DNA from 3 places in the Bradyrhizobium sp. SZCCHNS3016 genome. Region 3 is predicted to be linked to each of the others. Evidence: predicted binding sites of a transcription regulator. Region 3 holds the regulator's gene; each other region holds the start of a gene.
The links. Region 3 encodes HrcA, which represses chaperone genes, less so after heat shock. Its sites were predicted from a motif close to GTTAGCACTCNCNNNNNGNGAGTGCTAAC; they were not measured.
Positions count from the first base shown of each region.

Region 1 (10,601 bases), on a different contig from region 3:
GCGACCGCCGTCCATCGCACGCGAATGTTTCCATCCGTTTCTGTCGGCTTTACGTCGACAGTTCGACGGTTTTGAAGTCGGCCGGCAGGATCACCTCGAGCAGTTCGACGTCGTCGGAATAGTCGAGGATCATGTGCCGGATCTTCGGCGGCTGGGTCCAGCAGCTGCCCTCCTGCATCAGCGTCTCGCCGACGCCTTCGAGGTAGCTCTTCACCCAGCCCTTGAGCACATAGACCATCTGGAAGTCGACCGCATGGGTGTGCAGCTTGGAGACTTCCTGCGGATTGCACGGCGGCAGCATGCGGATGACATGCGCGCGCGCCAGCCCGTGCGTCGCGTCGGCGATGCCGAGGTCGCGGTAAACAGCATAGGCGCGCAGGCCGTCAGCCTTGAAGTCCTCCTCGCGGTGATGGCTGATGGCGACCTTCTGTTTGCGCCGGCGCGGCGCCGGCACTGGTCGCCCCTTGCTCGCGAGCGCCTTGCGCGCCGAGGGTTTCGACGCCCTACCCGGCTTGGCAGGCGCCGCGAAGGCGGTCTTCGCCGTCGGCTTTGTCTTTGCGGTTTTTCGCGGCGCGGCTTTCGCGGCGGCGCGTGATGCTGATTTGGCGGTGCGGCTCTTCTTGGCCATGGCGCTCTCCCTGCGTGTCCTCGCACGCGAGGATAGCACACCTGCCGCTTTGCGGGTCGACCGATCGACGACCTCAACAGGGCCGAGGCAGCGCTTAACCCGGATGAGCGAAACGACATCCGGGGACTCACGCGCGTCCGCGTTGAACCCGGATATCGCTTCGCTCATCCGGGCTACGCGTCAGCCTCAATGCAGCACGAACACGCCATCGACGGCGCGCAGCTCGGCCGGCTTGATCAGCTTGGAGTGCGCCACCGTGACCGAGTACAGCGGACCCTCGATCTTCTCCTGCCAGAACGCCAGGAAGTCCTGCAGCGCCGGGAATTTCGGAAACAGGTCGTAGTTCTGCCAGACGTAGGTCTGCAGCAGCGAGCGGTGATCCGGCATCCGATACAGGATCTGCGCGGTCGTCAGCCCGTAACCCAGCACCTGTTTCCGAAAGTCCTCGGAAACCTCAACCTTCGACACCATGCCAACCTCCGTTTCTGGAGCGCATGTCCGGTGTGGCAACCGGGATCGAGCCACCCGGCAAAGATGCGCTCACTGCCTAGAAATGTGACGCATGTCCTCAACCCATCTCAAGCTTAAATGTTTAACGACATGTTGAAAAATGCTGCGTTAGCAGCCACTTAGCCCAGGTGCTAATACGGGGTTTCATGGTTCGTTCCGCTCTTGTTAACGCTATCGGAACGCTTTGGCAGAGCCCGCAGTTGACTGCTAATTTTTCTGCTACAAGCCCTTGTCCGGCTGAATGCTCTCCCCTAAATCCAGCCCACGTGCTGGCACTCGCCGGCACCGACTGCCAAAATTCCAGAAACTGACAATCGCCTCAATAGCTTAGGAGGACTGTATGGCTTTCCGTCCGCTTCACGACCGCGTCGTGGTCAAGCGCATCGACGCCGAAGAGAAGACCGCTGGCGGCATCATCATCCCCGACTCGGCCAAGGAGAAGCCCTCGCAGGGCGAAGTGATCGCGGTGGGCCCGGGCGCCCGCGACGAGAGCGGCAAGCTGGTCCCGCTCGACGTCCAGGTCGGTGATCGCGTGCTGTTCGGCAAGTGGTCGGGCACCGAGGTCAAGATCGACGGCCAGGAGCTGCTGATCATGAAGGAAAGCGACATCATGGGCGTGCTCACCGACACCGCGTCGAAGAAGAAGGCCGCCTAAGCCCAACCCGCTCAACGCTCACCCTGAGGAGCGCCTGCGGGCGCCCTGCCCAGGGTGAGACGACCAATTCAACCCAGGAAAACCCAATATGTCAGCAAAAGACGTTAAGTTTGGCGTCGACGCCCGCGATCGCATGCTGCGCGGCGTGGACATTCTCGCCAATGCCGTCAAGGTCACGCTCGGTCCGAAGGGCCGCAACGTCGTCCTCGACAAGTCGTTCGGCGCTCCCCGCATCACCAAGGACGGCGTCACCGTCGCCAAGGAGATCGAGCTCGACGACAAGTTCGAGAACATGGGCGCGCAGATGGTGCGCGAAGTCGCCTCCAAGTCCGCTGATGCGGCCGGCGACGGCACCACCACCGCGACCGTGCTGGCCCAGGCCATCGTGCGCGAAGGCGCCAAGGCGGTTGCCGCCGGCATGAACCCGATGGATCTGAAGCGCGGCATCGACCTCGCGGTCGAGGCGGTCGTTGCGGACCTCGTCAAGAACTCCAAGAAGGTCACGTCGAACGACGAGATCGCCCAGGTCGGCACCATCTCCGCCAACGGCGACGCCGAGATCGGCAAGTTCCTCGCCGATGCCATGAAGAAGGTCGGCAACGAGGGTGTCATCACCGTCGAGGAAGCCAAGTCGCTGGAGACCGAGCTCGACGTCGTCGAGGGCATGCAGTTCGACCGCGGCTACATCTCGCCCTACTTCGTCACCAACGCCGACAAGATGCGCGTCGAGATGGATGACGCCTACATCCTGATCAACGAAAAGAAGCTGTCGTCGCTGAACGAGCTGCTGCCGCTGCTCGAGGCCGTGGTGCAGACCGGCAAGCCGCTGGTCATCGTCGCCGAGGACGTCGAGGGCGAAGCTCTCGCTACGCTCGTCGTCAACCGCCTGCGTGGCGGCTTGAAGGTCGCGGCCGTCAAGGCTCCGGGCTTCGGCGATCGCCGCAAGGCCATGCTGCAGGACATCGCGATCCTGACCGGCGGCCAGGCGATCTCGGAAGATCTCGGCATCAAGCTCGAGAACGTCAACCTCTCCATGCTCGGCCGCGCCAAGAAGGTGATGATCGACAAGGAGAACACCACGATCGTCAACGGCGCCGGCAAGAAAGCCGACATCGAGGCGCGCGTTCAGCAGATCAAGGCGCAGATCGAGGAGACCACCTCGGACTACGACCGTGAGAAGCTGCAGGAGCGTCTGGCCAAGCTCGCGGGCGGCGTCGCGGTGATCCGCGTCGGCGGCGCGACCGAGGTCGAGGTGAAGGAGCGCAAGGATCGCGTGGATGACGCGATGCATGCGACCCGCGCGGCTGTCGAGGAAGGCATCCTGCCGGGCGGCGGCGTCGCCCTGCTCCGTGCTTCCGAGCAGCTCAAGGGCCTGCGCACCAAGAACGACGACCAGAAGACCGGCATCGAGATCGTCCGCAAGGCGCTCTCCGCCCCGGCCCGCCAGATCGCGATCAACGCGGGCGAGGACGGCTCGGTCATCGTCGGCAAGATCCTGGAGAAGGACCAGTACGCCTATGGCTTCGACAGCCAGACCGGCGAGTACGGCAACCTGGTCTCCAAGGGCATCATCGACCCGACCAAGGTGGTTCGCGCCGCGATCCAGAACGCCGCCTCCGTGGCTGCGCTGCTGATCACGACCGAAGCCATGGTCGCCGAGCTGCCGAAGAAGAACGCCGGCGGCCCCGCAATGCCTCCGGGCGGCGGCATGGGCGGCATGGACTTCTAAGGTCCAGCCCCCTCAAGAGATACGAAGGGCGCGGCGAAAGCCGCGCCCTTTTTGTTTCGCCGGGGCCCGAATGTCGCCGGGGCTCATGCGGGCTTCGTCGCTAAACTCCTCTCCGCCGTCATTCCGGGGCGTTCAAGCGCAAAATGGCGAAGCCATTTTGGAGCAGCGCGAATGAGCCCCGAATCCATAGCCCGAGCGGTGGTTGGTCGAAGACAGACGCCACAAGCACCTCGCACCACGCGACGGCCTGTGGCTATGGATTCCGGGCTCGCGCTACGCGCGCCCCGGAGTGACGAACGGAGAGCGCGCGCCTTGTGCGACGCGCCCCCTCACCTGCTCCGCCGATACATCACGTCCGTCCGCAGCGCGAATTTGCGCCCCTTCGTCACGGGATCGCCGCGATGCATGATCGGGTGATGGAACAGCAGCGCCACGCCCTTCTCCGGCGTGATGTGCAACGGACCATCCGGCATCAGGCCGGTGTCGTCGCAGAACGACGTCGTGCCACCTTCGAAATCATCGTTCAGATAGATCATGAAGGTGAACTGGCTGCGCTCGCCATCGTCACGCTCGAAATGGCCGTCGCGATGCCATTCGAACTTCTGTCCGACATCATAGCGATACAGCCGCAGCCGCTCGTTCAGCCCGACCGGCTGCCAGCGATGCTGGAACGACGGTGCGAGATGGCCGGCGAGCCGCTGATAGAGCCCTTGCGCGCGCTCGGTATCGTCGACGATGACGCGATCGTTGTTGCGATAGTCCTTGACGCTGCGCGGCGCGAACAACGTCGCCTCCTCGAAGCCCATCTGCTCGCCCAAGCGGATGTAGTCCTCGCACTCGGCAGTGGAGAAGAAGTTCGCAATCGTCTCGATATTGTCGGCGTGCCAGGTCATCTCGGTCATGATCGTGTCTCCGTCATCGTTGCGCAATCGCGTAGCCCGGATGAGCAAAGGCCGGCGCCTTGCGGGCGCAGGCCGGAGCGACATCCGGGGTCTCACGAACTGCACGTACGGACCCGCATGTCGCTTGCGCTCATGCGGGCTACGAGGGCGCGCTCAATCCTTGAACGGATCGAACTCGCTCTCGCCCGCCATCACCACGGCGAACGGCCGCAGCGTATGCACCACCCTCACCGAGCCGGCGTGCTCGGCCAGCACCTCGGGCAGACGGCGATAGGCCATCGGGCTCTCGTCGAGATCGGCGCCGATCAGGGTGACGCCGCGGCCCTGCAGCCAGGCGTCCATCTCGGCGCGCGTGAAGCGCCGCTTGGCCTCTCGCCGCCCGAACAGCCGCCCGGCGCCGTGCACCGTCGAGTACAGCGAGGCCTTGGCCTCCTCCGACTCCACGCCCTCGATGATGACAGCGTCGTCGCCCATCGAGCCGCCAACGAAACCGCGCTGGCCTGGGAAGGCCGGCGTGGCGCCCTTGCGCACCACCCACAGGTCACGCCCGTCATGGGTCTCACGCCAGGCATAGTTGTGGTGGTTGTGCACGCTGTCGGTGACCGCACCGCCGATGATCTGGCGCACGCGTTCGGTCACCCACTCGCGTCCCGCATAGGCGTAGCGCCCGGCGAGCTGCATCGCGGCGATGTAGCGCTGCCCAACCTCCGAGTCCTCGTCGACCACGGCGGGCGGCACGTTCATGCCGTCCTTGCCGCCGGCGGCCTTGAGGTAGCGCGTCGCCGAGGTGTGGCCGAGACCACGGCTGCCGAAATGCACGCCGATCCAGACGAAGCCGGCCTCGTCGCGCATCAAATCGACATAGTGGTTGCCCGACCCGACCGTGCCGAGCTGTCCAACGGCCTTCTGCCGGTACTCGCCCATGTCGGAGCAGCGCCACGCTTCGGTATCGTCGAACAGTTCATGGTCGACACGCTCGGCGTTCTTGCGGCCGACGCCGAACGAGATCACCTTGGCGACATCCTTTATGATGGTGCCGACCTTGTCCTCGATCGCGCTGAACGGCGTGTCGAGCTGCACCGCCATGTTGCCGCAGCCGATGTCGAAGCCGACGCCGGAGATGCTGATCTGCTTCTCATAGGCGATCACGCCGCCGACCGGCTGGGCATAGCCGAGATGGCCGTCAGCACAGATCACGCCGGCAACAGCGTTGCCGACCGCCATGCAGCTCCTCATCTGCGCGATGGTCGCATCCTCGTGACGGCCAAACACCTTCAGCGGGCTGTTCTGATACTGCGCGGCCTGTGGCCGGCTCGCGACAGTGTCGCCCAGCGCCGTGGCCTCGCGCGCCAGCTGCTCCTGGCGCGCGGCGTCGCGGAATGTGCACCACAGCGGCATCGACCGCTGCCCGGGCCGCTCGACCCGCGCATCCGGATCAAGCCCGGCCTCGATCGCCAATTGCCTCGCGCGCTCCTGATAGGGATCGGCTCGCATGTGATCCTCCTCACTCGTTCATGCATGACCCTGCCGCGCCGGCGTGGCGCTGCAATGATCGGGGCTTGCACGGCGTGACGCCGCGCAAGTCCGGTGGTGCAAACAGAGAGACGGATCTGATCGGAGTGTCCCGGATGGGACATCAGCCTGGCGGATCGTCTCTCTGGCGTTCAAGACAGAGGGACGATCCCGCTGCCTCGCTACGCTGCTAGTTGATTGTGACGGGACAGCGCGCTCCCCGCGGAGACTGCCGGCACGCACAGGACGCAATCACGGCGCCGCAGTTGCGGCAGCGCGCTGTCCTCTATCTGACGTGGGGTCGAAATCGGCATGGCTCTCTCGCTGGCGGATGTCCGCCGGATAAGTTGGCGCGTGCTCTTACAGGATTTTTCACGTTTGTAAAGTGAGCCGTACGTAGCTGATATAACTTCGTGGCGTTTTAGCACCGCCGACGCACGTCACGAATTGTCATGGTTATGGCTTCGGGCTCGCACTGCGCGCGCCCCGGAATGACGGCAAGATCGTTGCAGCTCAGCATGACGAGTAGTCGTAGCCCGCATGAGCGCAGCGACATGCGGGTTCATACGAGTGGCACGCGAGACCCCGGATGTCGCCTCCGCCGAAGCCCGTTGGGCTTCGGCGTCCGCTCATCCGTGCTACACGGCGCTCACCGCTCGAGCTCCACATCCCAGTACAAATAATCCTGCCAGGTCACGTGCAGGAATCTCGGCGGAAACAGGCGCTGCGCGGCCATCAGCTCGTGCCGTGCCGGCTCGAACGGCGGCCGCCGCGGCTTGAGATGGCGCCGGTCCTTGCGCGCGTTGCAGGGACTGCAGGCGGCGACGATGTTGGTCCACGACGTCTCGCCGCCGTCGACGCGCGGCACGACGTGATCGAAGGTCAGCTCGCCGTGGAGATAGCGGCCACCACAGTACTGACATTCGAAGCGATCGCGCAGGAACACGTTGAAGCGCGTGAACGGGACGCGCGTCGCCGGCCTGACGTAATCGCGCAACGCGATCACCGACGGCAGCCGCATGGTGACGCTCGGGCTCCGCACGACGCGGTCGTACTCTGCGACCACGACGTGCGACTCGCCGACAACGGCCCTGATCGCGTCCTCCCAGCAGACCACCGACAGCGGGAAATAGCTCAGCGGCTGGAAGTCGGCGTTGAGAACCAGCGCCGGGTTTGTTGCTGACATCGTCGACCTCCTCTCTTCGCTTCATCTGCCCGGTCGTGTTGGCGCCCATGACGGGAATCGAACCCGCCTTCCCGGATCGACAATCCGGTCCCTTCACCAGACGGGAACATAGGCCATGTCATCGCGCCCGGACTGCACCGGGCATGGTCATCGTCAATCAGTCGAACGCGACCGGAGCGTGCTCCGGCTGAACGCCGTTGATGTAGTCGAGATAGATCTGGCGAGCCCGTGCCTCGCTGACGCCGCGGCACGTCATGACGATGCGCACGAAGGCGAGCGCCACCGGCGAGCACAGCGCTCGGGCGTGGTCGACTGTCTCGGAATCTGGGCTCATCATGCGGGTCATCAGACCCTCCGCTATGTCTGCGGAGGGTGAGATCCCGCCGCCGGTTACGCTTGTGCTGGAATTTCGCGTCCCGATGTCGTCAGGGACAGCACGAGATCATTCGGACCCTGACAGGCGACGCCCATGCCGGACCAATCGCGCGACCAGTTAAGCGGTCGTTCGTTGGCGGGGGCGTTCGCGAGATGTGAGCGTAGGCTCAACACGGTCGTGGTCCTCAAGAGCGCGCCGGCGAACGGCGCGTCAATTTCGATGGGGCAGAGCTATGCGCAGAATTTTCCGAAGCCGTCAAGGCCGGAGGGAGAAGCCATGACGGCGCGCCTCCGGTGACGCGACAGATTTGCAACGACCAGATTGGTCGTCGGGCAAATCAGTTGCGCATTATGGCGGGCTACAAGGCCGCAATCGGCCATGCGAGAGGTCGAAAACGCGTGCGCGCGAAAATTCGTTTGTCGAGCTGGGTCAATGGGATCGCCTCGCTCACCGCCAACCCCGAACATTTTCCTGTTTCCAAAAATCAGAAACCGTGCATTCTATGCCGGTCCCGTCCTCATGAGAGGGGCGCTTCGCGATCGTCATGAACGTGGAGGGCGGGATGCGGTGGGCGCGTCGGGTTGCAGCGTGATCTGATCACGCGGACGAACGATCCGGTGCGCACGGCGAAGTCGTGATGTCCTGGCACCCCGATGCTGGTGTCAAGGTCGGAGAGACGAATGCTCCGACCGATGGTGGCCAGAAAACCCGGCGCACCAGGGAGACCACGTATAAGCCGTAAGGCCATCGCGCGGGGAATGCCGGATGATGCGGCTGAACCTGTGGTGACTGCCGCCTGCTTTTTCTTCTGCAGGCGGGCCATGGGTGAGGCCCTCACCCGGCATTCCCCGCGCCCTCTTCCGATTTCGGAGGGCCAGTTTACGAGCAGCACTCGGGCGCCAGGCGCCGCGAGAATGCGCAGTCATGGCCGTGCTTTTTGAAGCGTGAAACGGATCTCATTCCGGCCCCGGCTCAACGCCAGGCGACGGCGTTGTTTGTCGATGCAGGACCTGTGGGGTGGGCAAAGTGGCCGACGAAGGCGGCAGCGTGCCCACCGTCAATCAGCCCTCTCCTCGGCAAAACGGTGGGCACGGCGCCAACTACAAATATTCGTGTGGCACGCGCGGAATGGGCGCCTTTGCCCACCCTACTCCGTAACGGCTGCGCCTCAGTCGATGCGCGAGAGCACGGCGAGCTTGCGGATGCCCTTGTTCTTGTAGGCATCGAGGAACGCGTAGTAGTCGCGGAACGAAACGCAGCCGTTGGAGTCGCCGTTCGGCCCGAGCATGAAGGTGTGGGCCAGGAGGCCGTTGCGACCGTGGATGGCGTCCTCGCCGCCGATCGGATTGAGCCGCAGCGCCGGCACGCCGTGGAACAGCGCCTCGCGCGGCTTCAGCTCGTAGATGTGCGGCGGCGTCACGCCGCGCATCTTGATCTTCTCCGAGCTCGGCTTGTCGAGGTTGTCGCCGAGGCCGGAATGTGCCTCGAGCTTGGTGCCGTCGGGCAGATACACCGCCTTGGCCGAGATGTCGTAGACTGCGGTGCTCAAATCATACGGCGGCCGGCCGCCGCGGGTCGGATCCTTGGCGATGCTGGCGGTGATGTTGGAATCAGCCGAGGCATAGGCCAGGAGGCCGCCATCCTGGTTCTCCGGCTTGCCCCAGAGCTTTTCCTGGATCGAATGCCGGTCGCCGGCGATCGACAGCACCGCCGCCTTGGCGCGCTCGGTCATCGCGCGCAGCGAGAAGCCACTGCTCTTCGGCGGATTGGCCTCGGCGGCCTGCGCCGGCGTCGCGGGCTGCGCGGCCGGCTTGGCATTGGCGAGCGCCAACTGCATCGGTGGCCGGGCATCCTTCTTCGGCGCCTCGGCGACCTTCGCAGTCTCGGCCGGCTTGGCTTCGATCGACTTGGCCTCGATCTGCTTGGGCGCGGCTTCGGCGAGCTTGGGCAGCGGCGGCGCGCCGTTCGCGGCGTTCGAGGCGACGCCCTGCGGCACGGCCGCGCCGAAGCGGTCGTTGAACAGCTGCGGCGTGATGGCGGCGACCGTGGTGACGGGCGGAGATTCCGGGAATGCCGAGAAGGCCTCACCCACCGCATCGGCGGCGCTCCGCGTCGCAAGCCGCGGCGCCGGGCGCACGACGGGCTCATCCTGCTCGATGCTGCCCAGGGTCGGATAGGCGTCGGCCGCGATGATCTTGGTATAGACCGTCACAGCGCAGCCTCCGATCAGGCATGCGATTGCCGCGCCACCGATCAATTTGTGAGACAACGCGATCAGGGAAGACTTCCTGCGATTTCGTGCGGCCAACGCAGCTCGACTGTTACTCATTCACTCACGCCCGAACGAATACTCGATAACTCTCGCTCGATGCGCCACGGACAACCGCTTTGCATCTCGCAGAAGCACAGAGCTTCATTAGGGCGACTTTTAGTTAAATGCTGATTAAGTTTTGGCGGATTAAGGGCGGGTTAACCATGGACGTCTGTTTTGCCGGCAAACAGGGCAAAAACAGGGCAAAATTCCAGCCAAAAGCAATATTACCGCCCCAGGCCATTCCTGAGGAGCAGCATTCGACGGCCGCCGGAATCCGTAAAACATCGCAGGCCGCGTTAACGATTGAGCTCTGTCAGAGGGTCGTTATCGATGACCTCACGTTTGGGCGTGCCGACGAGGGAAAGGGCGTAGTTTTCACTTGTTCAAGGCCCCTGCTCGGACATGGTCTTGCCGATCTTCTCGACGCGGCTGAAAGCATTGGTCACGTACAATCGCATGTCGCCCGGTCTCCGCGGCAATCGGATCAGGACGGTCGTGGTCCAAGACGCGATGGCGACGGCAGCCACAGGTGGACCGCATCCGTAGCAAACCGGGACTTTCCGCGCTGTGGACACCGGCGGCGGTATGGTAGGGAACGATTCTCGGCAACACTCTGCCGGCGAATCGTACCGCGTCCGCTCCCTGCCGAACACGACACGAGAGGACTCCATGCAGATCCCCGACCGGAAGCTGGCCTTCGTCTTGGCCGCGAGCAATCACGGGACGATGATCGTCAACCGGCTCGACTATCGCATGGTCGACGCCAACCGGGGCTACGGCGTCGGCTAT
Region 1 covers NZ_JAUETE010000005.1:4,970-15,570, forward strand. The annotation lists gene QW881_RS11835 (cupin domain-containing protein) at 50-628, opposite strand; gene QW881_RS11840 (usg protein) at 815-1,099, opposite strand; gene groES (co-chaperone GroES) at 1,479-1,793, shown strand; gene groL (chaperonin GroEL) at 1,882-3,522, shown strand; gene QW881_RS11855 (2OG-Fe(II) oxygenase) at 3,852-4,424, opposite strand; gene QW881_RS11860 (RtcB family protein) at 4,578-5,918, opposite strand; gene QW881_RS11865 (HNH endonuclease) at 6,586-7,122, opposite strand; tRNA gene QW881_RS11870 (tRNA-Asp) at 7,162-7,236, opposite strand; gene QW881_RS11875 (hypothetical protein) at 7,280-7,468, opposite strand; gene QW881_RS11880 (DUF2778 domain-containing protein) at 8,667-9,827, opposite strand; gene QW881_RS11885 (FkbM family methyltransferase) at 10,482-10,601, shown strand, end outside.
Region 1: the regulator HrcA is predicted to act here: its motif matches at 1,407-1,435, upstream of groES (co-chaperone GroES).

Region 2 (10,601 bases), on a different contig from region 3:
GGGAGGGGCGGCTCACATGCGCTTCGCGCATATGAGCCGGGGTGGGGTGTTCTCTCCACTTGCACCGGTTTCCGCGGCTCACCCCACCCCGCTCGCCCGCTTTGCGCGCGATCGATCCTCCCCCTCCAGGGGAGGGTGACAGCGCGGCGCCTGCCGTCATGGCTCGCTTTACTTCCAGACGGAGTTGTCCGCATCCCAGCGCTTGGCCTTGAAGGCCTTCGCCAGCTCGTCGATGGCGCCGCCATCATCCCGCGTGTCGCCTTCCTCGTCGCCCGAGGATTCGTCCGACAGGATCAGCTTGGCGCTCGATGCCTCATCGATGGTGGTCGTCGTCGGGCTGCTGATCCAGAGCATCAGCGCGTCCGCGCCGCCCGGCTTGTCCGCCGAGACGAGGCCGGTGACCTCGATGACGTCGGTCAGCTCGAGCGCCGGCATCAGCTGGCTCGGCCGCTTCAACGTCAGCTTCAGCTTGCCGCTGACCGGATTCCACGCCGCACTCGTCGGCTTGGCATTGTAGGTCTTGGCCAGCACGTCGGAGATGGCGCCCGCCAGCTTGTCCTTGTTGATCTTGTCACCGTCGCGCCAGTCGGCCGCCGCAAAGCGGATGGTGCGGTCCATCTCGACCGTGCCGGCGGTCCAGCCGGCGGTGACGACGCCGTTCATGGTCCGCGCCTTCGCGATCAGTGCGCCGGCTCGTTCGGGGTCGACGGTCATGCTGATGGTCTGCTCGCCCGCGCGCAGTGCGTCGCAGCTCACGATGAGGCTCGACAGCGAAACTTCGACGTTCTCGCCCTTCAGGCTCTTGAGGAAGTCGGTCACCGCGTCGAGCTTGAGCCGGACCGAGACCGCCTCGGGCGAGACGTCGGTGAAGTCCTTCGGCTGGGCGCTGATGCCGTCGTCGCTCGACTGGCTCTCCTGGAACTCTTTCTCGCTGACGTCGGAATTGTCGGTCGACGCCACCTCGGTGACGGTCTTGCCGATCGCGATCTGTCCGCGGAACTCGAACGTGTCGCCGGTCGGCTTGCGATTCAGCTTCACCGTGACCGGCTCCTTGGCGCCGTTGCTCTGGGTCGCGCCGGTCAAGGTCTGGCCATTGACGGTGAGGCTCACCACGAAACGGTCCTTGCGGTCCGAATTCTTCGCGACGGGATAGCAGACGTCGAGCGTGGCCGCGGTGACGGTCTTGCCTTGGCGCGTCTCCTTCAGGATCACGTCGGCATTGCCGTCCATCAGGCCGTCGATCGCGGTGAAATAACGTGTCTCGCTGGTGGGGGCGGCCTTCGTCCCGCTCTTGCTCTGGGCCCAACCGAGTTCCGGCGCGGCCGCTGCAATCACGGCCAGCGCAAGCAAAATCGCGCGCATCTGAAAATCCTTGTGGGGGCAGAATCGGCCTTAAGCTGTAGCGCCGATTTGCGATCGCTGCACCCCCGGGCGCGGACACTCGGCCAAAAAGAAGGCCGCCCGGAGGCGGCCTTCCTGAACGTCTCGGTGAGGCAAGGGGGGCTCAGAAGCCCATGCCGCCCATTCCACCCATGCCGCCGCCGGCCGGCATCGCGGGAGCTGCGTCCTTCGGCAGCTCGGCGACCATGGCCTCGGTGGTGACCAGGAGGCCGGCGACCGACGAGGCGTCCTGCAGCGCGGTGCGGACCACCTTGGCCGGGTCGATGATGCCCTTGGCGACCATGTCGACATAGTCCTCGGTCTGGGCGTCGAAGCCGAAGGTCTCGGACTTCTCGTCCAGGATCTTGCCGACCACGATCGAGCCCTCGACGCCGGCGTTCTCGGAGATCTGGCGGATCGGAGCCTCGAGCGCCTTCAGCACGATGTTGATGCCGGCCTGGACGTCCGAATTGGCGTTGGTGATGCGGCCGACCGCCTTCTTGGCGCGCAGCAGCGCCACGCCGCCGCCGGGGACGATGCCTTCCTGCACCGCAGCGCGGGTCGCGTTGAGGGCGTCCTCGACGCGGTCCTTCTTCTCCTTGACCTCGATCTCGGTCGCACCGCCGACGCGGATCACCGCGACGCCGCCGGCGAGCTTGGCCAGACGCTCCTGCAGCTTCTCGCGGTCGTAGTCCGAGGTGGTCTCCTCGATCTGCGCCTTGATCTGGCCGACGCGCGCCTCGATGTCGGCCTTCTTGCCGGCGCCGTTGACGATCGTGGTGTTCTCCTTGTCGATCACGACCTTCTTGGCGCGGCCGAGCATCTTGATCGTGACGTTCTCGAGCTTCATGCCGAGGTCTTCCGAGATCAGCTGACCGCCGGTCAGGATCGCGATGTCCTCGAGCATGGCCTTGCGGCGATCACCGAAGCCCGGCGCCTTGACAGCGGCAACCTTGAGGCCGCCGCGCAGGCGGTTGACGACCAGCGTCGCCAGCGCCTCGCCCTCGACGTCCTCGGCGATGATCAGCAGCGGACGGCCCGACTGCACCACGGCTTCGAGCACCGGCAGCATGGCCTGCAGGCCGGACAGCTTCTTCTCGTGCAAGAGCACGTAGACGTCGTCGAGCTCGGCGGTCATCTTCTCGGCGTTGGTGACGAAGTACGGCGAGAGATAGCCGCGGTCGAACTTCATGCCTTCGACGATGTCGACCTCGGTATCGAGCGACTTGTTCTCCTCGACCGTGATGACGCCCTCGTTGCCGACCTTCTGCATCGCCTGGGCGATCATCTTGCCGATCGCGGCGTCGCCATTGGCGGAGATGGTGCCGACCTGGGCGACCTCGGAGGACGAGGCGACAGGCTTGGCGCGCTTCTCGATGTCCTTGATCACGGCGGCGACCGCGATGTCGATGCCGCGCTTGAGATCCATCGGGTTCATGCCGGCGGCAACCGCCTTGGCGCCCTCGCGCACGATGGCCTGGGCCAGCACGGTCGCGGTGGTGGTGCCGTCACCGGCGGTGTCGTTGGTCTTGGAGGCGACCTCGCGCAGCATCTGCGCGCCCATGTTCTCGAACTTGTCCTCCAGCTCGATCTCCTTGGCGACGGTGACGCCGTCCTTGGTGATGCGCGGAGCGCCGAAGCTCTTCTCGATGACGACGTTGCGGCCCTTCGGGCCGAGCGTCACCTTGACGGCGTTGGCGAGAATGTCGACGCCGCGCAGCATGCGGTCGCGTGCGTCGCCGGCGAATTTGACGTCCTTGGCTGCCATTTCAAAATTCTCCTGGAGTAGACCTCGACGGCGAGGGGCGTGATCGCCCGTCTGTCGCCGGAACGAGGTTGCAGAGCATTTTCGCCCGGGGCGGCTGATCGCCGCCCCCGGCAGGTCGGAATCAGGCGACGACGCCCATGATGTCGGACTCCTTCATGATCAGGAGCTCCTCGCCGTCCAGCTTGACCTCGGTTCCGGACCACTTGCCGAACAGCACGCGGTCGCCGACCTTGACGTCGATCGGGATCAGCTTGCCGCTCTCATCACGGCCGCCCGGGCCGACGGCGACGACTTCGCCCTGCGAGGGCTTTTCCTTGGCGCTGTCGGGAATGATGATGCCGCCCTTGGTCTTCTCTTCGGCGTCGATGCGCTTAACCACGACGCGGTCGTGCAGGGGACGAAACTTCGATTTGGCCATGACGGATCCCTTTTGGGGTGCTTGGATAAGTTGTTGCTGTCGGAGGAAATCTGAATGCGGCCACATTTGACGCCCACTTGGCGCCAACTGGCTCGCAGCCTTAGCAATCGCGCCCTCCGAGTGCTAAAGACCGCTCGGGGAAATATGGCTTGCGGCTGTTCCTGTCAAGCAACGGCCGGCAGTTAAGCCGTTCTTGAGGCTGTTAGGGGATGTTGTCCCGGGCCAGACATGTTAGTGGAGCGGCGTCGTCATCCGACGTCATTGCTCTGACGAGCGTTTTGGGTTTGGTTGCCGGACGGGGCAGCTACGATCTTGTTCCTAAGGGGATGCCATGACGAGTTCACGGTGCGCGCGGCCGGTTGCCAATCTCGCGATCGCGTCGGCGCTCACGATGCTTCTGGGAGCGTGCACGGGCTTCAGCCTGTCGCCGTCGCCCCCCATGCAGACCGAGGCGCCGGTCGAGCCCGAGGTTCCGGCGACGATCCGCCCCGAGGATCTCGTCGGCAAATGGGGCCTCGCCGCTTACAACAACCCCAACGACCGTCCGCGCACCGAGAAGATGGCGTTGGCGCAGTGCAAACAGCCCTATGTCATCGGGGCGGGCACGTCCGGCGGTGTCGTGATGCATCTGGCCGACCAGGCGACTCCCCAGGAACTGCGCCTGAAGGGGTCGGCCAGCGGCAAGAACTACATCGGCCCGGCCGGACCGCCTGGCGGCGAGCAGGACCGCGAGGTCGTCTCCTTTGACGGCCGTGTGCTGATCACCCGCTTCGTCGACAAGGATGCGGCGACCCGTTACCAGACGATGGTCTACGTCCGCTGCGGACCGCGCGCCTGAGATCCGGGCGAACATTCTGCAAAGGTCGAGAGTCGAACGAAAAACGCCGGCGATAGCGCCGGCGTTCCTGTAGGGTGACGTTGCCTAGAGCGGTCGCTGGGAATGGCCGACGAGGTCAGTTGAACATCGCGTCGATGTCGTCCTGCGAAGCGTGGCCGACGTCACCTTCCGCCTTCGGGCCGTTCAGCAGCCGGGCGTCGCCCTCGCGGTGGTCGACGATCGGCGGCGTATGCGCCTTGATGGCGTCGACGCCGCCCCAGATGTCCATCATCACCACGATGTGGTGCTCGATGAACTTCATCGTGGTCATGACCTTGTTGATGCGCTGGCCGGTCAGGTCCTGGAAGTTGCAGGCCTCGAAGATCGAGACCACCCGCTCCTGGATCTCTTCGCTCAGGATCTTCTGTTGGTCGGCCGAGTCCACCTTGGACAGCGCGCTGGCGGCCTGGTCGATCGCCTCCGCGGCTTCCAGGATTTGCTGGGTCGCCTGCTCGGTGCCGCCGACGACCGCGCCGAGCTCGCCGTTGACCTTGGCCATCTCCTCGCCGTTGAAGCTCTTGGCATGGAGGGTCGCGATCTCGCCCTTGGTGCGGTTGATCGCGTCGTGGATCAGGTCGAGCTCGACCTTGAGCTTTTCGCACTGCTCGATCTGGGCACGATAGGTCTCGAGCAGCGCGCGCGCTTCGGCGACCTCGCGTGCGGCGGACTCTTCGATGGCGGCGTTCGCCGTGTTGCTGCCGCCGCTGCGGATTGCATTGGCCATCTGGGAGCGGATCGCGCGGAGCTCGTCCATGATTTCCTTGTGGTTGGGGCCGATCTCGCCGCCCACGAATTCAGGCTCCGGCATATGGCCGACGATTGCTTCTTCGATACGGAAACGCTTGCGAACAGCCATGATAGTATCCCTGACCTTTTGCTCGGATCAGTTCTACGCAAAGGCTATTTAACATCGCGTTCACGCCAGGAACCGCCGTTGAGCAACGCTGACGTGCATCGTGCGTCAACGATTAACCATGCTCCGCCGGCCTTCACGCAAAATAAACGCTAGCGATCAAAACCGCCGCGGTGTGCCGCGATGGTGAATCCCGGCGCCTCCTGCGTTTACCAAAGCGATCGGGTTTTGCTCTTTATTGACGATACGCGGCGGCGCATTTGCCTCGCGCGATGAACAGTCTTCAGACGAAACAGTACAGAGTACGTCGATGTTCAAATCAGTATCCGCAGCGCTGCTGGCCGGCGCATGCGTTTTCCATGCAGGTCTGGGCCGCGCCGCAGCCCAGGGGTTTCAGCAGCCGACCGTGATCTATAGCGGCCCGCCGCAGCAGTCCGCGCCGGTGCGCACCGCCTATGTTGAACGCTCGCGCATGGGTGGCGGCTTCATCGAATTCCTGTTCGGGGATCAGCAAGGCGGCCGCGGCGCGCCTCCGCCGGGACAGCCGATGTACCAGCAGCAGCCGTCCTACTACGAGCCGCAGCGGCTGGCGCCGGGCATGGTCCCGCAGCAGGGAGTGCCGGATGAGGAGGCCTATGAGCAGACGCAGCGGCCACTCGATCCGAAATACGAGAAACAGATCGTTGACTATGACGGCAAAGAACGGCCGGGCACGATCGTCATCGATACGCCGAACAAGTTCCTCTATCTGGTCCAGGGCGAGGGCAGGGCGCTCCGCTATGGCATCGGCGTCGGCCGCCCCGGCTTCACCTGGTCGGGCGTGAAGACGATCTCGGCCAAGCGCGAATGGCCGGACTGGACGCCGCCGCCGGAAATGCTCGCGCGCCGGCCCGACCTGCCGCGGCACATGGAGGGCGGGCCGCAGAACCCGCTCGGCGCACGCGCGATGTATCTCGGCTCGTCGCTGTATCGGATCCACGGCTCGAACGAGCCATGGACGATCGGCACCAACGTCTCGTCAGGATGTATCCGGATGCGCAACGAGGACGTCATCGACCTCTATGGCCGCGTGAACGTCGGTGCCCGGGTCATCGTGCTCTGACGACGGCCGCTGCGCGACATCAGCAACAGAAAAAGGCCGCCCGTGGGGGCGGCCTTTGCATTCTTGAGTTGGCTGCGACCCGGGAGCTTCACGCGTAGTCGCTGCCACCGTCGTCGTCGCCATAGCCGTCATCGGCATCGAAGTCGGCCGCGTCGCTGTCATTGCCGCTGTCGTCATGGCTCGCCTGGTCGAACAGGCCGGCCCGGCCGCCGTCGCCGCCCGGGCGGCCGATGTCCTCGAGACCGGCGTCGCGCGCCAGCGAGCCGCCGGACTGGTCGCCGCTCCACGGGCTGGCACCGCCGCCCCGCTCCTCGATGATCGTGGTGTCACCGAACGCCTGATGCGACCCGCCGCCCATCATCGAGCGGATGCCGCCGAGCAGCAGCGAGCCGCCGACCATGCCGGCCGCTGCGGCCGCCGCCGTGCCGAGGAACGAGCCGCCTCCACCGCCGAACATGCCGCCGCGCGGCTGGCCGAAGCCGCCCTGGTCATAGGAGCTGGGCTGGCCGGGATAGCCGGGCTGGCCCTGGTAGCCCGGGGGTATCGCCTGGCCGCTGTTCCAGACCGGGCGGCTCTGCGAGGGCGGCGGCACGTTGGGGACCGAACCGCGGCTGCCCGAGCCGAAGATGCTGTCGCGCATCGAATCGAGGAAGCCGCCGGACTGGCCCTGCGGGGCCTGGGCGTGCTGCAGCTCCTCGATGCGGGCGTTGGCGCGCTTCAGGGCTTCGTCCTGCACCAGCACCGTCTGCACCAGCGCATAGACGGCATTGGGAGCCCGCTGCAGCGCCTGGGCGATGGCGGCGGCAGCCTCCGGATCACGCGGTGCACTCTCCAACGTGGCAAGCCGGTCGAACAGATCGTCGATGAGTTGGCGTTCTTGCGGTGTCATGTCGTTCTCCTGCCGCTTGCCTTGTTCCGGCCAAGCGCGGCCAAGATTTAGGGGGACTTTGTGGCCCGGCCAGCCGGGGCGCGGATTAAATTTCCGTATGCGACAAAGCGTCTTTGCACTTGCGAGGCGTTTCGGAAGCCGAAGGCGGACGGCATGCCTGCCTCCCTCCCACTTCGAACGCCGCCGCGCCGGGTTTTGTTCGCCGGGGCACGCGAAACATCCATCAGCCGAGCGTCACCTTGCGGCGCTCCAACAGGCCCGGAAAATGCTCGCCGGCAAGATAGGCGTGCTCATGCTCGCGCTGCACCGTCAGCGGATCGAGCTCGATGAGGACGTCATCGACGAAACCGGGGTGGCACATCACCAGCCCATGCTCGGGCAACTCGTCGAGGAAGCCATCCATCAAAGCTCCGAAGTCGGAGGCCTTGGTGAAGTCGTAGGCGCCCGCGAAGCCGGGATTGAAGGCGATCTCGGCCCGCCTGGCCTGACGGCGGAATTGCGCGCTGAGCACATCCAGCAGCAGCGCCTTCGGCGCCGTCAGCCGCTGCATCAGGGGCAGATTGCGGCCGCCCTGGCGCACCCAGGCCGTGGGCGCAGTTTCCTTGACGGCGGCGAGAAAGCCCTCGCGCACCTGCGGATAGAGCTGGGCATGCTGGTGGCCGTCGACGAAATCGGGGGCGCGACCGAACAAATCGCCGAACGCTGCAAGTTGAACCAGGACCTCGGCACGGATCATCTCGGGATCGAGCCGGCGGGTCAGTCCGGCGCGCAGCAGCTTCGGGAAGGGCAGGAACATGCCGCCTTCCGAGGGACGGAAATGCATCGTCAGGGGCCGGAACGGCGCGGTCAGCGTGACGTGCAGGCCGATGGCGCAACGCGGGCTGTCGGACGCGACCTTGGTCAGCTCCGTCACCTCGTCGCGCCCGATCGCGGCGCCCACGGTCATCACCGAGGTTGCGTTCAGCCGACCGCGCGCGATCAGGTCTCGGATGGCGCTGTTAACCCCGGGACTGATGCCATAGTCATCGGCGCACAGCCAGATGCGCCGGCGCGGCGTCGCGTTCATTCGGCGGCGTTCCTCTCGGCGCCGTCGCTCCGCGCATCGAGCGCTGCACGCTTCTCGCTGTGCTCGGCGACGAAGTAGATCGGACGCGCTTTCAGCTCGGACAGGATCTTGCCGATATACTCGCCCATGATGCCGATCATGATCAGCTGCACGCCGCCGATCGTCATCAGGCCGACCATCAGCGAAGGATAGCCGGGCACCGACTTGCCGGTAGCTAAAGTCTCCCACAGGATCGAGAGGCCGAACAGAAAGGCCGCCGAGGCGAGCAGGATTCCGAGCAGACTGGCGAACCGCAGCGGGGCGACCGAGAACGAGGTCAGGCCTTCGATCGACAGGCCGAGCAGGCTGGTCAGGTTGAAGGCCGTCACGCCATGGGCACGCGCGGCAGGCTCGTAGTCGACGCGGATCTGGCGGAAGCCGATCCAGCTCGCCAGTCCTTTGAAGAAGCGGTTGCGCTCCGGCAACTGCCGCAGCGCCGCCACCGCGCGCGGCGAGAGCAGGCGGAAGTCGCCGGCGTCCTCGGGAATCTTTTGGCGCGCCCCCCAGTTGATGAGCGCGTAGAAGCCGTGCACGGCGACGCGGCGCAGGAACGGCTCGTTGTCGCGATGCGCCTTGGCGGTATAGACGACGTCATAGCCGTCCTTGATCCAGTGCGTGACGAGCTGCTCGACCAGGGCCGGCGGATGCTGGCCATCGCCGTCCATGAACAGCACGGCGCCGCGCCGGGCATGATCGAGGCCGGCCATCAGCGCGGCCTCCTTGCCGAAATTGCGCGACAGCGAGACGACCTGGATGTCGAGCGCATCGGCCTGCAAGGTGCGCGCAATCGCGAGCGTGTTGTCGCGGCTGCCGTCGTCGACATAGACCAGCTCGCAGGCGAGGCCGAAGCGCTGGCGCAGCGTACGGGCGAGATTGTTCAGCCGCTCGTGCAGCGCCGTCAGTCCCGCGCCCTCGTTGTAGACGGGGATAACGATCGACAATCCCTGCGACGCGGCGTCGGCCGCAGTCGTGGTCAGATCCGACACGTCAGTTCCCAGCATTGCTCAGCGTCCTCGTTCTGCTACCAACATATGGTAGCTGCGCTCGCCTGTCGCTACGATGAACGGCGATTTATGATCGCAGGAAGGCCTCGAGGCGAGCAAACAGCGGATTTTCGCGGTCGAGCACATAGTCGAGCGAGGCGACCGAGACGGTCTCGGCGCCATGCGCGCGCAGAAAGCTGCCGAGCGCGTAGATCTGCGCCGGCGGGCAGTGCAGGGTGAGCATGCCGGACGAGGTCGGGCCGCCGAACGGCGCCACGACGCCGAAGCAGTTGTGCGCCTCGGTCAGCATTGTTGCGTCGCACCCTTTGAAGCGGGTGCGGACCTCGCGGTATTTGCTGGCGCGGGCGCGGGCATGGATGTGGTCGAGAATGATCCGGGCGCTCTCGCGCGGCCCCTCCGACCAGTCGGCGTCGCGGGAGGCGACCAGGTTGGCCTGGCTGCGCAGGATCACGCCGTCGTCCAGCACCTTCAGCCCGTTGGCCACCAGCGTCGAGCCGGTGCTGGTGATGTCGACGATCAGCTCGGCAGCGCCGACCGCCGGCGCGCCCTCGGTGGCGCCGGCGCTCTCGACGATGCGGTAATCGACGATGCCATGGGCGGCGAAGAAGCTGCGCGTCAGGTTGATGTACTTGGTAGCGACGCGCATCCGGCGATTGTGCTGGGCGCGAAATCCGGTGGTGACGTCATCGAGATCGGCCATGGTGCGGACGTCGATCCAGGCCTGCGGCACGGCGACGACGACGTTGGCGCCGCCGAAGCCGAGCGTATCGATCAGCAGCACGCGCTTGTCGGCATCCGTGATGCTCTCGCGAACCAGGTCCTCGCCGGTGACGCCGAGATGCACGGTGCCGCGCGCCAGTTGCGAAGCGATCTCACTCGCAGACAGATAGGCGATCTCGACATTGTCGAGACCTGCGATGGTGCCGCGATAGTCGCGCGCGCCGCCGGGCTTGGACAGGTTCAGTCCGGCGCGGCCGAAGAAGGCCTCGGCATTCTCCTGCAGACGCCCCTTGGAGGGAACGGCGAGGACGAGGGGGCCGCTCATGATGCTCTCCCGCGCGAGGACTTGCCCACGGCGCTGCTCTGGGCCAGGCGCTCGATCCAGATCGAGAAGCCGACGGCCGGAATCGACTCGGCGGCGCCAAGCTGGCTCAGCAGGCCGTCATAGCGGCCGCCGGCGACCAGTGGCTCGTCGCCATTGCCCG
Region 2 covers NZ_JAUETE010000001.1:144,949-155,549, forward strand. The annotation lists gene QW881_RS00685 (hypothetical protein) at 169-1,362, opposite strand; gene groL (chaperonin GroEL) at 1,505-3,148, opposite strand; gene groES (co-chaperone GroES) at 3,270-3,566, opposite strand; gene QW881_RS00700 (hypothetical protein) at 3,898-4,404, shown strand; gene QW881_RS00705 (protein phosphatase CheZ) at 4,520-5,299, opposite strand; gene QW881_RS00710 (L,D-transpeptidase) at 5,607-6,398, shown strand; gene QW881_RS00715 (DUF2076 domain-containing protein) at 6,487-7,287, opposite strand; gene QW881_RS00720 (ChbG/HpnK family deacetylase) at 7,511-8,353, opposite strand; gene QW881_RS00725 (glycosyltransferase family 2 protein) at 8,350-9,393, opposite strand; gene hisG (ATP phosphoribosyltransferase) at 9,464-10,441, opposite strand; gene QW881_RS00735 (ATP phosphoribosyltransferase regulatory subunit) at 10,438-10,601, opposite strand, start outside.
Region 2: the regulator HrcA is predicted to act here: its motif matches at 3,666-3,694, upstream of groES (co-chaperone GroES).

Region 3 (10,601 bases):
GGGCTGTTCCGGTTCCGCAGCGACGGCACCAATGAGCGCGGGCTTGCCGTGATGCGCGTCGGTTCGGGTGGCGGACAGACGGTCGCCGGCGCGCCGAAGAGCTTCAGCGCGACGTGAGTCGCAGCCTCGTTCAGGCGGCGAGATCGGCGACGACCGCGTCGAGCACCGGAAAGCCGTCCTGAGTCACGCGCAGCCGTCCATCCGGATCGACCGCGATGGCGCCCTCCTCGCGCAGCAGCGCGATGCGGCGCGGATCGAGCGCACGGCCGGAGATCGCGGCATACCGCCTGGGGTCGATGCCTTCGGCCAAACGCAGCCCCATCAGCAGGAATTCGTCGGCGCGCTCCTCGCGGTTGAGCTCGTCGTCGGTCATCACACCATGACCGTTGGACTCCACCCGCATCAGCCAGGCCTCCGGCCGCTTGTCGGTCGCGGTCGCATGCCTGATGCCGCCGATGTCGAGACGACCATGGGCGCCGGGGCCGATGCCGGCATATTCGTGGCCGCGCCAATAGATCAGATTGTGCCGGCACTCCGCGCCCGGGCGGGCATGATTGGAGATCTCATAGGCCGGCAGTCCGTGACGGCCACAGATCTCCTGCGTGACGTCGTACAAGGTGCGGGCCAGGCCTTCATCCGGCGTCTTCAGCTTGCCTGCGGCGTGCAGGCCGAAGAACGGCGTGCCTTCCTCGATCGTCAGTTGATACAGCGACAGGTGCTCAGCCGCCTCGCCGATCGCGCGCGTCAGCTCCTCGGTCCACATCGCCGGCGTCTGGTCGGGCCGGGCGTAGATCAGATCGAACGAATAACGCTCGAACGCATTGCGCGCGATCGCCACCGCCTTCATCGCCTCCTCGGCGGTGTGCAGGCGTCCCAGCATCTTGAGCGACGCATCGTCCATCGCCTGGACGCCGAGCGAGACCCGGTTGACGCCGGCGGCGCGATAGCCGGCAAAGCGTGTCGCCTCGACGCTGGTCGGATTGGCTTCGAGTGACACCTCGACATCGCCAGCGACGTGCCAGTGCTTGCCGATCGCGTCGAGAATGGCGCCGACCGTCTGCGGCTGCATCAGCGACGGCGTGCCGCCGCCGAGAAAAATCGACGTGACGGTGCGCGGCCCGATGCGGGCGGCCGTGGTCGCGATCTCCTGCACAAAGGCGCGGGCGAAGCGGTCCTGATCGATGGCGGCATGCCGGACATGGCTGTTGAAGTCGCAATACGGACATTTCGACAGGCAGAACGGCCAGTGCACATAGACGCCGAACGCTTCGCTGTCAGCGCTGGTCAAGGCAGATCTCCGCGAGCTTTACGAAGGCGCGCGCCCGGTGCGACAGGCCGAGCCCGAGCGGCGGCAGGCCATGCTTCTCGATGCTGGTCATCTCGCCGAAGGTCCGGTCGTGGCTCTCGGGCAGGAACATCGGGTCGTAGCCGAAGCCCGCCGTGCCACGCGGCGGCCAGACCAGGGTGCCGTCGACCCGCGCCTCGACCTCCTCGACATGACCGTCCGGCCACGCCACGCACAGCGCCGAGACGAAATGCGCGCTGCGCTTGTCGGCACTCCTCGCGTCCCGCTCCTGCAGCAGGCGCTCGATGCGCGTCATCGCGCCGGTGAAATCCTTGTCCGGTCCGGCCCAGCGCGCCGAATAGATCCCGGGCGCCCCATCGAGCGCATGAACCACGATGCCGGAATCGTCGGCAAAGGCAGGAAGCTGCGCGGCATTGGCCGCGGCGACCGCCTTGATGCGGGCGTTGGCCTGGAAGGTCTCGCCGGTCTCGTCCGGCTCGTCCAGGCCGAGATCGCCGGCCGACACCGCCTCGACGCCATGGGGGGCGAGCAGCTCGCGCATCTCGGCAAGCTTGCCGGGATTGTGGGTCGCGATGACGAGGCGCCCGGTGAGCTTGCGATGACCGCTACTCACGCGACCGCCATCTTCTGCAGGTCGACCAGCCGCGCCACGCCCTTGCGGGCCAGTGCCATCAGCGCCAGGAGCTCGGCCTCGGTGAACGGCGTCTTCTCCGCCGTGCCCTGCACCTCGATGATGCGGCCGTCGCCGGTCATGACGAAATTGGCGTCGGTCTCCGCCTCGGAATCCTCGGCGTAGTCGAGATCCAGCACCGGCGTGCCGTTGTAGATGCCGCAGGAGATCGCGGCGACGTTGGCGCGCAGCACCTCGGTCTTGATCATGTTGCGCGACTTCATCCACTTGATGCAGTCGGCCAGCGCCACCCAGGCGCCGGTGATCGACGCCGTGCGCGTGCCGCCGTCGGCCTGCAGCACGTCGCAATCGACCGTGATCTGGCGCTCGCCGAGCGCTTCCAGGTCGATCGCGGTGCGCAGCGAGCGGCCGATCAGACGCTGGATCTCGACGGTGCGACCGGTCTGCTTGCCGGCGGAGGCCTCGCGCCGGGTCCGTTCCAGCGTGGCGCGCGGCAGCATGCCGTATTCGGCCGTGATCCAGCCGCGCCCCTGGCCCTTGAGCCAGGGCGGCAGCCGGTCCTCCAGCGTGGCGGTGACCAGCACATGGGTGTCGCCGAACTTCACCAGGCAGGAGCCCTCGGCGTATTTGACGACGCCGCGTTCCAGGCTCACGGCCCGCAGTTCATCCGGTGCACGGCGGCTCGGCCGCATGATTCTCTCCGTGAAAGCGCGCGAAAGACCGACTTTGACCGGCCTTGTAGGAGCCGCGACCGGCAGCGGCAAGGGCTTATCAAGGGTTTATCATGGCCTCGTCGCGCCCGAGAGCGCGCGACGACCGGCTTGCCACCGAGCCGCCGCATGGACACATTATAGGCAGCTGCGAGGAGAGCATCTGGTGGCCCACCACGATCCGATCAACCTGATGACACCGCCGGCCGGTCTGGCGCAGCTCAACGAGCGCTCGCGCGAGATCTTCCGGCAGATCGTCGAAAGCTATCTGGCGACCGGCGAGCCGGTCGGCTCGCGCAACATTTCGCGGCTGATCGCGGTTCCGCTGTCGCCGGCCTCGGTGCGCAACGTCATGGCCGATCTCGAGCAGCTCGGCCTGATCTACGCGCCGCACACCTCGGCCGGCCGCCTGCCGACCGAGGCCGGCCTGCGTTTCTTCGTGGACGCCCTGATGCAGGTCGGCGACATGACCGAGGCTGAGCAGCAATCGATCCAGAGCCAGCTCGCCGCGGTCGGGCGGGCGCAATCGGTCGAGGCCGCCCTGGACGAGGCGCTGACCCGGCTGTCGGGTCTGACCCGTGCCGCTGCCGTGGTTCTGACCGCCAAATCCAACACCCGGCTGAAGCACATCGAGTTCGTCAGGCTCGAGCCCGAGCGTGCGCTGGTCGTGCTGGTGGGCGAGGACGGGCAGGTCGAGAACCGGGTTCTGGTTCTGCCGCCGGGCGTGCCATCCTCGGCGCTGACCGAGGCGTCCAATTTCCTCAATGCCCGCATCAGAGGGCGGACCTTGGCGGAAGCACGGCTCGAGCTCGAGACCGCGCTGGCGCATGATCGTACCGAGCTCGACCAGCTCGCGCAGAAGGTGATCGCCGCCGGTGTCGCGAGCTGGTCCGGAGGGGACAGCGACGAGCGGCAGCTCATCGTGCGCGGCCATGCCAACCTGCTCGAGGACCTGCATGCGCTCGAAGATCTCGAGCGCGTGCGGCGGCTGTTCGACGATCTCGAGACCAAGCGCGGCGTCGTCGATCTGCTCGGACGGGCAGAGAGCGCGGAAGGTGTCCGCATCTTCATTGGCTCGGAGAACAAGCTGTTCTCGCTGTCGGGCTCGTCGACGATCGTGTCGCCCTATTCCGACGCCACGGGTCGCATCGTCGGCGTGCTCGGTGTCATCGGTCCGACCCGGCTCAACTATGCCCGGGTGATCCCGACGGTCGATTATGCCGCGCGTCTGGTCAGCCGGCTGCTTGGTGGCTGACGCGTGACATGGTTAACCCGCGGACAGCGCCATCGGGCGCGATGGTCAGGCTGCGCTTGATTTTCGACGCCCAAAGCACGATATCCCGCACCATACCCCCAAAACCCGTCAGCCGAACTTGCGAGTCTGTCCATGACCGATCCCGACCTGCATAAGAATGATCCGGAAAACCCGGCGCAGGCCAGCGAACCCGTCGTCTCCAAGCCCTATATCATGCCCGACGATCCTGAGACCGGCTCGGTCGAGGCCCTTGCCAAGGAGGCGGCCGACGCGCGCGACAAGATGCTGCGCACGCTGGCGGAGATGGAGAACCTGCGCAAGCGGACGGCCCGTGAAGTCGCCGATGCACGCATGTACGGCATCACCGGCTTCGCGCGCGACGTGCTCGACATCGCCGACAATCTGCAGCGCGCGCTCGATGCCGTGCCGGCCGAGACACGCGCCAATGCCGATGCAGGCCTCAAATCGTTGATCGAGGGCGTCGAGCTCACCGAGCGCTCGCTGCTCAACACGCTGGAGAAGAACGGCGTCAAGAAGTTCGATCCGACGGGACAGAAGTTCGACCCCAACTTCCAGCAGGCGATGTACGAGGTCCCGGATTCGTCGGTGCCGTCGGGCACCGTGGTGCAGGTCGTACAGGCCGGCTTCATGATCGGCGAGCGCATCCTGCGTCCCGCGCTGGTCGGCGTGTCCAAGGGTGGCGCGAAGGCGGCGCCCGCGCCGAGCAACGATCAGTCGAACAGCGCCGCGTGACGGCAAGCATAGGCAGGCCTTCTCCTGCCGTCCTATCAGTCCAACGAAGAAGCCACGGGCGGTGATGCCAGTGGCTTCTTGTTTGTCGGCGCGAGTTTGTAGTTCGTGTCGCGGCAGTGGACCGCGGCCGATGAGACCGCGGCTTCCGGATACCGAGTTGGGCTCAGCCTCTCGGCTGGATGCCGTCGCGGACGGCGCGGAAGCGCGGGAAGGCTACCGACCACTGATCGCGCGGCGCGCTGCCGATGATCCGCAGCGTATTCGGCCCGCCGAAGCGCAGCCATTGCACCACGGTCACCGGCGTATTGTCCTTGCCGCTGGTGGCTTCGAGCCGGGTCTCGTAGGCCGGCTGGCCGTCGATGCGGATCGGCTCGGACATCGTGATGCGCGCTTCGCGGACGCCCGGAATGGTGGTGGCCGCCTGCTGGGCGACACGCGCGCGGTCGCCCGCCTCCGGGGCCACCCCGGCCACGAGCCCGATCACCACGAAGGGCGCGGCTTCGAAGCCCTTGTCCTCTTCGCCGTCGGCCAGGATCAAGGCACCCGGCCCGAGCGTGCGGATGGTCTTGAACCCGGAGAGCTCGGTCACCTTGAACGGCATCATCGCGAGCTGCTCGTCGACGGGAACGTCCTTGCGGACGACGGCGGAGGCGAACATCTGACGCACGGCATCGTCGGTGTAGATCCGGCTCGCGGTCTCCGGGATCTGCACGGCCACGTAGCCGGAGAAGCCGTTGCCGGGCAGGATCATCGAGTAGCGCCGCACCGGCGTGGCGCCATCCCGACCGTTCTCAACCGTGTAGTAGGCGGTGCCGGCGGCGGTCTCGATGCTCTCCGGCTTGACGCTGCCGGTCCCGGCGGGATTGGCGGTAAACGCATTCTTCACCTCGCCATAGGCGGCCGCCGGCAGTTCGGTCAGCAGCACCTTGACGCTCTGGTCCTCGGTTTCGAAACCGGAAAACGTCTTGGCCTTGGCGAGCCCCACCAGCGGCGCGAGCCCGATGCGGACGCCGGGCGGAAATATGGCTTCGGCGGCCATTGCGGAGTGCAGCAGCGACATCAGCAGGGTAGCCGCGGCGAAGAGTCGAACGATCATCATCAAACATTGCCTCGTTGACCGAGGCCTCGCGCCGAGGCGGTCGGGGGTCCTCGCCAGCGTGGTCTTCGGCGGCACGCTTTTAGCGGCTTTGCGCCCCCCGCAACAGGCCGGGCGCGCGGTTTTGATCGCCTGCGGCGATCAGCGCGCCCTGCGGGTCGCATTTCCCAGGTCATTTCGCCTCGAAAGGCGGGCTGATGACGGTGCCGTGCTAGCCGCGCTTCAGGATTTCGACGCCATCGACGGTCTGCACCAGCACATAGGGCGCGAGCAGAGCCCTGATCTCGGGGTCGGAACGCGCCCAGTCGCCCCAGTCGCTGTTCTGATTGTCGATCAGGACGACGTCGGGCGGTTGCCTCCGGAAGTCGGCGATGATCCCGGCGCGTTCACGTTCCACATAGGGCGCGAGCCTCTGCGCAGTCTGTGAATCGATGGTTCCGTCTTGTTGCGACCGGCGAACGATTTCCCGGACCCAGAACGCCTCCTGGCGCGAGATCCAGGTGCCATCAAGGGTCCGCACCATGGGGTGCCCGATGACCGCCGCCGCGCTGAGCACGAGCATGCTCGGGCGCGGCCCGAGCCGGGCCACCTGGGCTTCGATCTGCTGGACATCGACACTACCATTGAACCAGAAGCAGGTCTGCACGAAGAGCACGGTGCCGGCGAGAGCGGTGGCGACACGCGGCCAGCGTCGCGCGTCGCGGCTGGCGTCGATCGCCGACACGGCAAGGCCGGCGGCAAGCAGCGCCAGCGCCACCATCGGATAGGCATGGTAGCCCCAGCCCTTTTGCTGCGCGACGAATGACACCAGGAACCCGAGTGATGCGGCCAATGTGGTGAACGATGCGGCGTCGCGCTCGTGCTGCGTGCGCTGAAGAATGAGGATGATGACTGCTGCAGCCAGCCACAGGCCCATCGGCAGGGTCACGAGGATGGTCGGCACGGGCGCCTTCAGAAGCAGATAGACGTCGCGGACCAGCGGATAGATGACCGTGAAATATTCGGGAAAGAACAGGTAGATGCACGCCGCGTTGATCAGCACCAGGGCCGCGGCGATCCAGTTCTCCAGCGCGAACAGCACGCGCCAGTCGCGCGCCTGAGCCGCGGCGGCGAGTATGCAGAAGCCGACGCTGAAGGCGAAATAAGGCTTGAAGCTCATCGTGAGGCCGGCACTGAGCCCGGCGATGAGCATGGCCGCCGGGGCCACCCGCTCGCGCCTGGCGCGCAGGATGTACACCGCGATCGCCGGCAATATCGTGATCAGGGCCAGATGTTCCCGCTGGCCGAAATCATACATCGGCGCGATCAGAAGCAGGGCGGTCGTCCACGCCGCCAGCCTGCCGTCGGCGAGACGATGGCGCAGGGCCGATGTCCGCAGCACCAGCCATACCAGCGTCAGGGATGCCGCGGTCAGCACGAAGATCAGGATATTCGTCGCCAGCTCGGGCCTGAGATGGATCGCACGCGCCAGCGCGACGGCCAGCAGATAGACCGACCCAGCCATCGGCGGGTTCGTCTCGAGGATGTCGACGTAGAGCCGCTGTCCATCGAGCATGCGCTCGCTGACGAGGAGCCACCAGCTGACATCGACATTGAGGGGAAGGACGTACCGCAGCCACGCCGCTGCAACCACGATGGCGCAAATCAGCAGTCCCGGGAACGTGGCTTGGCCGGCTTCGCGCGCGCGCTGCGGAAAGCCCCAATCGGAGTCGATGACCATGCCTCATTCCCGTCCCAGGAGTGCGGCAGGCTAGGGCCCGTGGGTTAACAACGCATTTCGGTCATTGGGGCAGATCAGCGGTACCGGATTTGTCGCACTTGCCCTCGATCGCACCCTCCTATTTCGCACGGGGCCATTCGACGTGCCGGCAGGTGGATTCGCGCAGTCGCCTCCGGTCCGAGCCGCCGTTTCGCGTCGCCGCCAATTCCGATGGGCCGCTCTGATGTCTCCATAAGGTCGTTCGGCGACGGCCGTGATTTTCGTTGGGTCGAACCCCTGGTCCGGTCCTTGCGGGCCAGTCCCCCCCTCCTATATGACGCTCATCGTCGCAATATCGCGAGCATTTGATCTGAGGGGGTTTTGGATGGGGGCGCCGTCAGGGCCCCACCCAACCTGCCGCAAAAAGAAGGAATATGAGACCATGGGAAAGGTCATCGGGATCGATCTCGGCACCACGAATTCGTGCGTGGCCGTCATGGACGGCAAATCGTCGAAAGTCATCGAGAACGCCGAGGGCATGCGCACGACGCCGTCGATCGTCGCGTTCAGTGACGATGGCGAACGCCTGGTCGGCCAGCCGGCCAAGCGCCAGGCCGTGACCAACCCCGAGCGCACCTTCTTCGCGGTCAAGCGACTGATCGGCCGCCGCTACGACGACCCGATGGTCGAGAAGGACAAGAAGCTCGTCCCCTACAAGATCGTCAAAGCCGGCAACGGCGACGCCTGGGTCGAGGCCGACGGCAAGACCTATTCGCCCTCGCAGGTCTCCGCCTTCATCCTGCAGAAGATGAAGGAGACCGCGGAAGCCCATCTCGGCCAGAAGGTCGACCAGGCCGTCATCACCGTCCCCGCCTACTTCAACGACGCCCAGCGCCAGGCCACCAAGGACGCGGGCAAGATCGCGGGCCTCGAGGTTCTGCGCATCATCAACGAGCCGACCGCGGCTGCGCTCGCTTACGGCCTCGACAAGACGAAGGCCGGCACCATCGCCGTGTACGACCTCGGCGGCGGCACCTTCGACGTCTCGATCCTGGAGATCGGCGACGGCGTGTTCGAGGTGAAGTCGACCAACGGCGACACCTTCCTCGGCGGTGAAGACTTCGACATGCGTCTGGTCAGCTACCTCGCCGACGAATTCCAGAAGGAGCAGGGCATCAACCTGCGCAACGACAAGCTCGCCCTGCAGCGCCTCAAGGAAGCTGCCGAGAAGGCCAAGATCGAGCTGTCGTCGACCACGCAGACCGAGATCAACCTGCCCTTCATCACCGCGGACCAGTCCGGTCCGAAGCATCTGACGATGAAGCTGACCCGCGCCAAGTTCGAGGCGCTGGTGGCCGACCTCGTCGAGAAGACCATCGAGCCGTGCCGCAAGGCGCTGAAGGATGCCGGCCTGACCGCCGGCGAGATCGGCGAAGTGGTGCTGGTCGGCGGCATGACCCGCATGCCGAAGATCCAGGAGATGGTGAAGCAGTTCTTCGGCAAGGAGCCGCACAAGGGCGTCAACCCCGACGAGGTGGTGGCGATCGGTGCGGCGATTCAGGCCGGCGTGCTGCAGGGCGACGTCAAGGACGTGCTGCTGCTCGACGTGACGCCGCTGTCCCTCGGCATCGAAACCTTGGGCGGCGTGTTCACCCGCATCATCGACCGCAACACCACGATCCCGACCAAGAAGAGCCAGGTGTTCTCGACCGCCGAGGACAATCAGAACGCGGTCACCATCCGGGTCTTCCAGGGTGAGCGCGAGATGGCGGCCGACAACAAGATGCTCGGTCAGTTCGACCTGATGGGCATTCCGCCGGCCCCGCGCGGCATGCCGCAGATCGAGGTGACGTTCGACATCGACGCGAACGGCATCGTCAACGTCTCGGCCAAGGACAAGGCCACCGGCAAGGAGCAGCAGATCCGCATCCAGGCCTCGGGTGGTCTGTCGGAAGCCGACATCGACAAGATGGTCAAGGACGCCGAGGCCAATGCCGCGGCGGACAAGAAGCGCCGCGAGGCGGTCGACGCCAAGAACCATGCGGACGCGCTGGTGCACTCCACCGAGAAGGCGCTGGCCGAGCATGGCTCGAAGGTCGCCGACACCGAGCGCCGCGCCATCGAGGATGCCGTCAGCGATCTCAAGGAAGCGCTGAAGGGCGACGATGCCGAGGCGATCAAGGCCAAGACCAACACGCTGGCCCAGGCGTCGATGAAGCTCGGCGAGGCCATGTACAAGCAGCAGGCCGAGACCGATGCGGCCCGCGACGCCGCCAAGGATGACGTGGTCGACGCGGAGTTCACCGAGGTCGACGACGACAAGAAGAAATCTGCTTAACTGAGGCAGAGGTAGTGACCATGACCCCCATGCCAAAGAGCGCACTTTGCGGCTCGTTGGATGGGGGTCATTTTCATTGACCCGGAACGCGCGCGGCGATCGCGCCAGCCGTTCCTGTTGGGCGAAGTTCGGGCGGGTTTGATTGATGTCCACCAAGCGCTGCTACTACGAGACCCTGGAAGTCGAGCGCGACGCCGACGAGACCAAGCTCAAGGCCGCCTTCCGCAAGCTGGCCATGAAGTGGCATCCGGACAAGAATCCGGGCGATGCCTCCAGCGAAGTGAAATTCAAGGAAATCAACGAGGCCTACGAGGTGCTGCGCGACGCCGACAAGCGCGCCGCCTACGACCGCTATGGCCACGCCGCCTTCGAGCAGGGCGGCATGGGCGGCGCGCACGGCTTCGGCGCCGGCTTTGCCTCCTCGTTCTCTGATATCTTCGAGGACCTGTTCGGCATGGCCGGGCAGCGACGCGGCGGTACCGGGCGCGAGCGCGGCGCCGATCTGCGCTACAACATGGAAATCACCTTGGAAGAGGCGTTCCAGGGCAAGACGGCGCAGATCGAGATTCCGGTCTCGGTGACCTGCGAATCCTGCTCCGGCACCGGCGCCAAGGCCGGCACCAAGCCGAAGACCTGCTCGATGTGCGGCGGCGCCGGCCGCGTGCGGCAGGCGCAGGGCTTCTTCACCTTGGAGCGGACCTGCCCCGGCTGTCACGGCCGCGGCCAGATGATCGAGGACCCCTGTCCGTCCTGCTCCGGCTCCGGACGCGTCACCCGTGACCGCACGCTGTCCGTCAACATTCCCCAGGGCGT
Region 3 covers NZ_JAUETE010000017.1:133,096-143,696, forward strand. The annotation lists gene QW881_RS27750 (penicillin-binding protein activator) at 1-117, shown strand, start outside; gene hemW (radical SAM family heme chaperone HemW) at 131-1,288, opposite strand; gene rdgB (RdgB/HAM1 family non-canonical purine NTP pyrophosphatase) at 1,275-1,919, opposite strand; gene rph (ribonuclease PH) at 1,916-2,629, opposite strand; gene hrcA (heat-inducible transcriptional repressor HrcA) at 2,814-3,902, shown strand; gene grpE (nucleotide exchange factor GrpE) at 4,035-4,655, shown strand; gene QW881_RS27780 (hypothetical protein) at 4,819-5,754, opposite strand; gene QW881_RS27785 (hypothetical protein) at 5,963-7,471, opposite strand; gene dnaK (molecular chaperone DnaK) at 7,893-9,788, shown strand; gene dnaJ (molecular chaperone DnaJ) at 9,934-10,601, shown strand, end outside.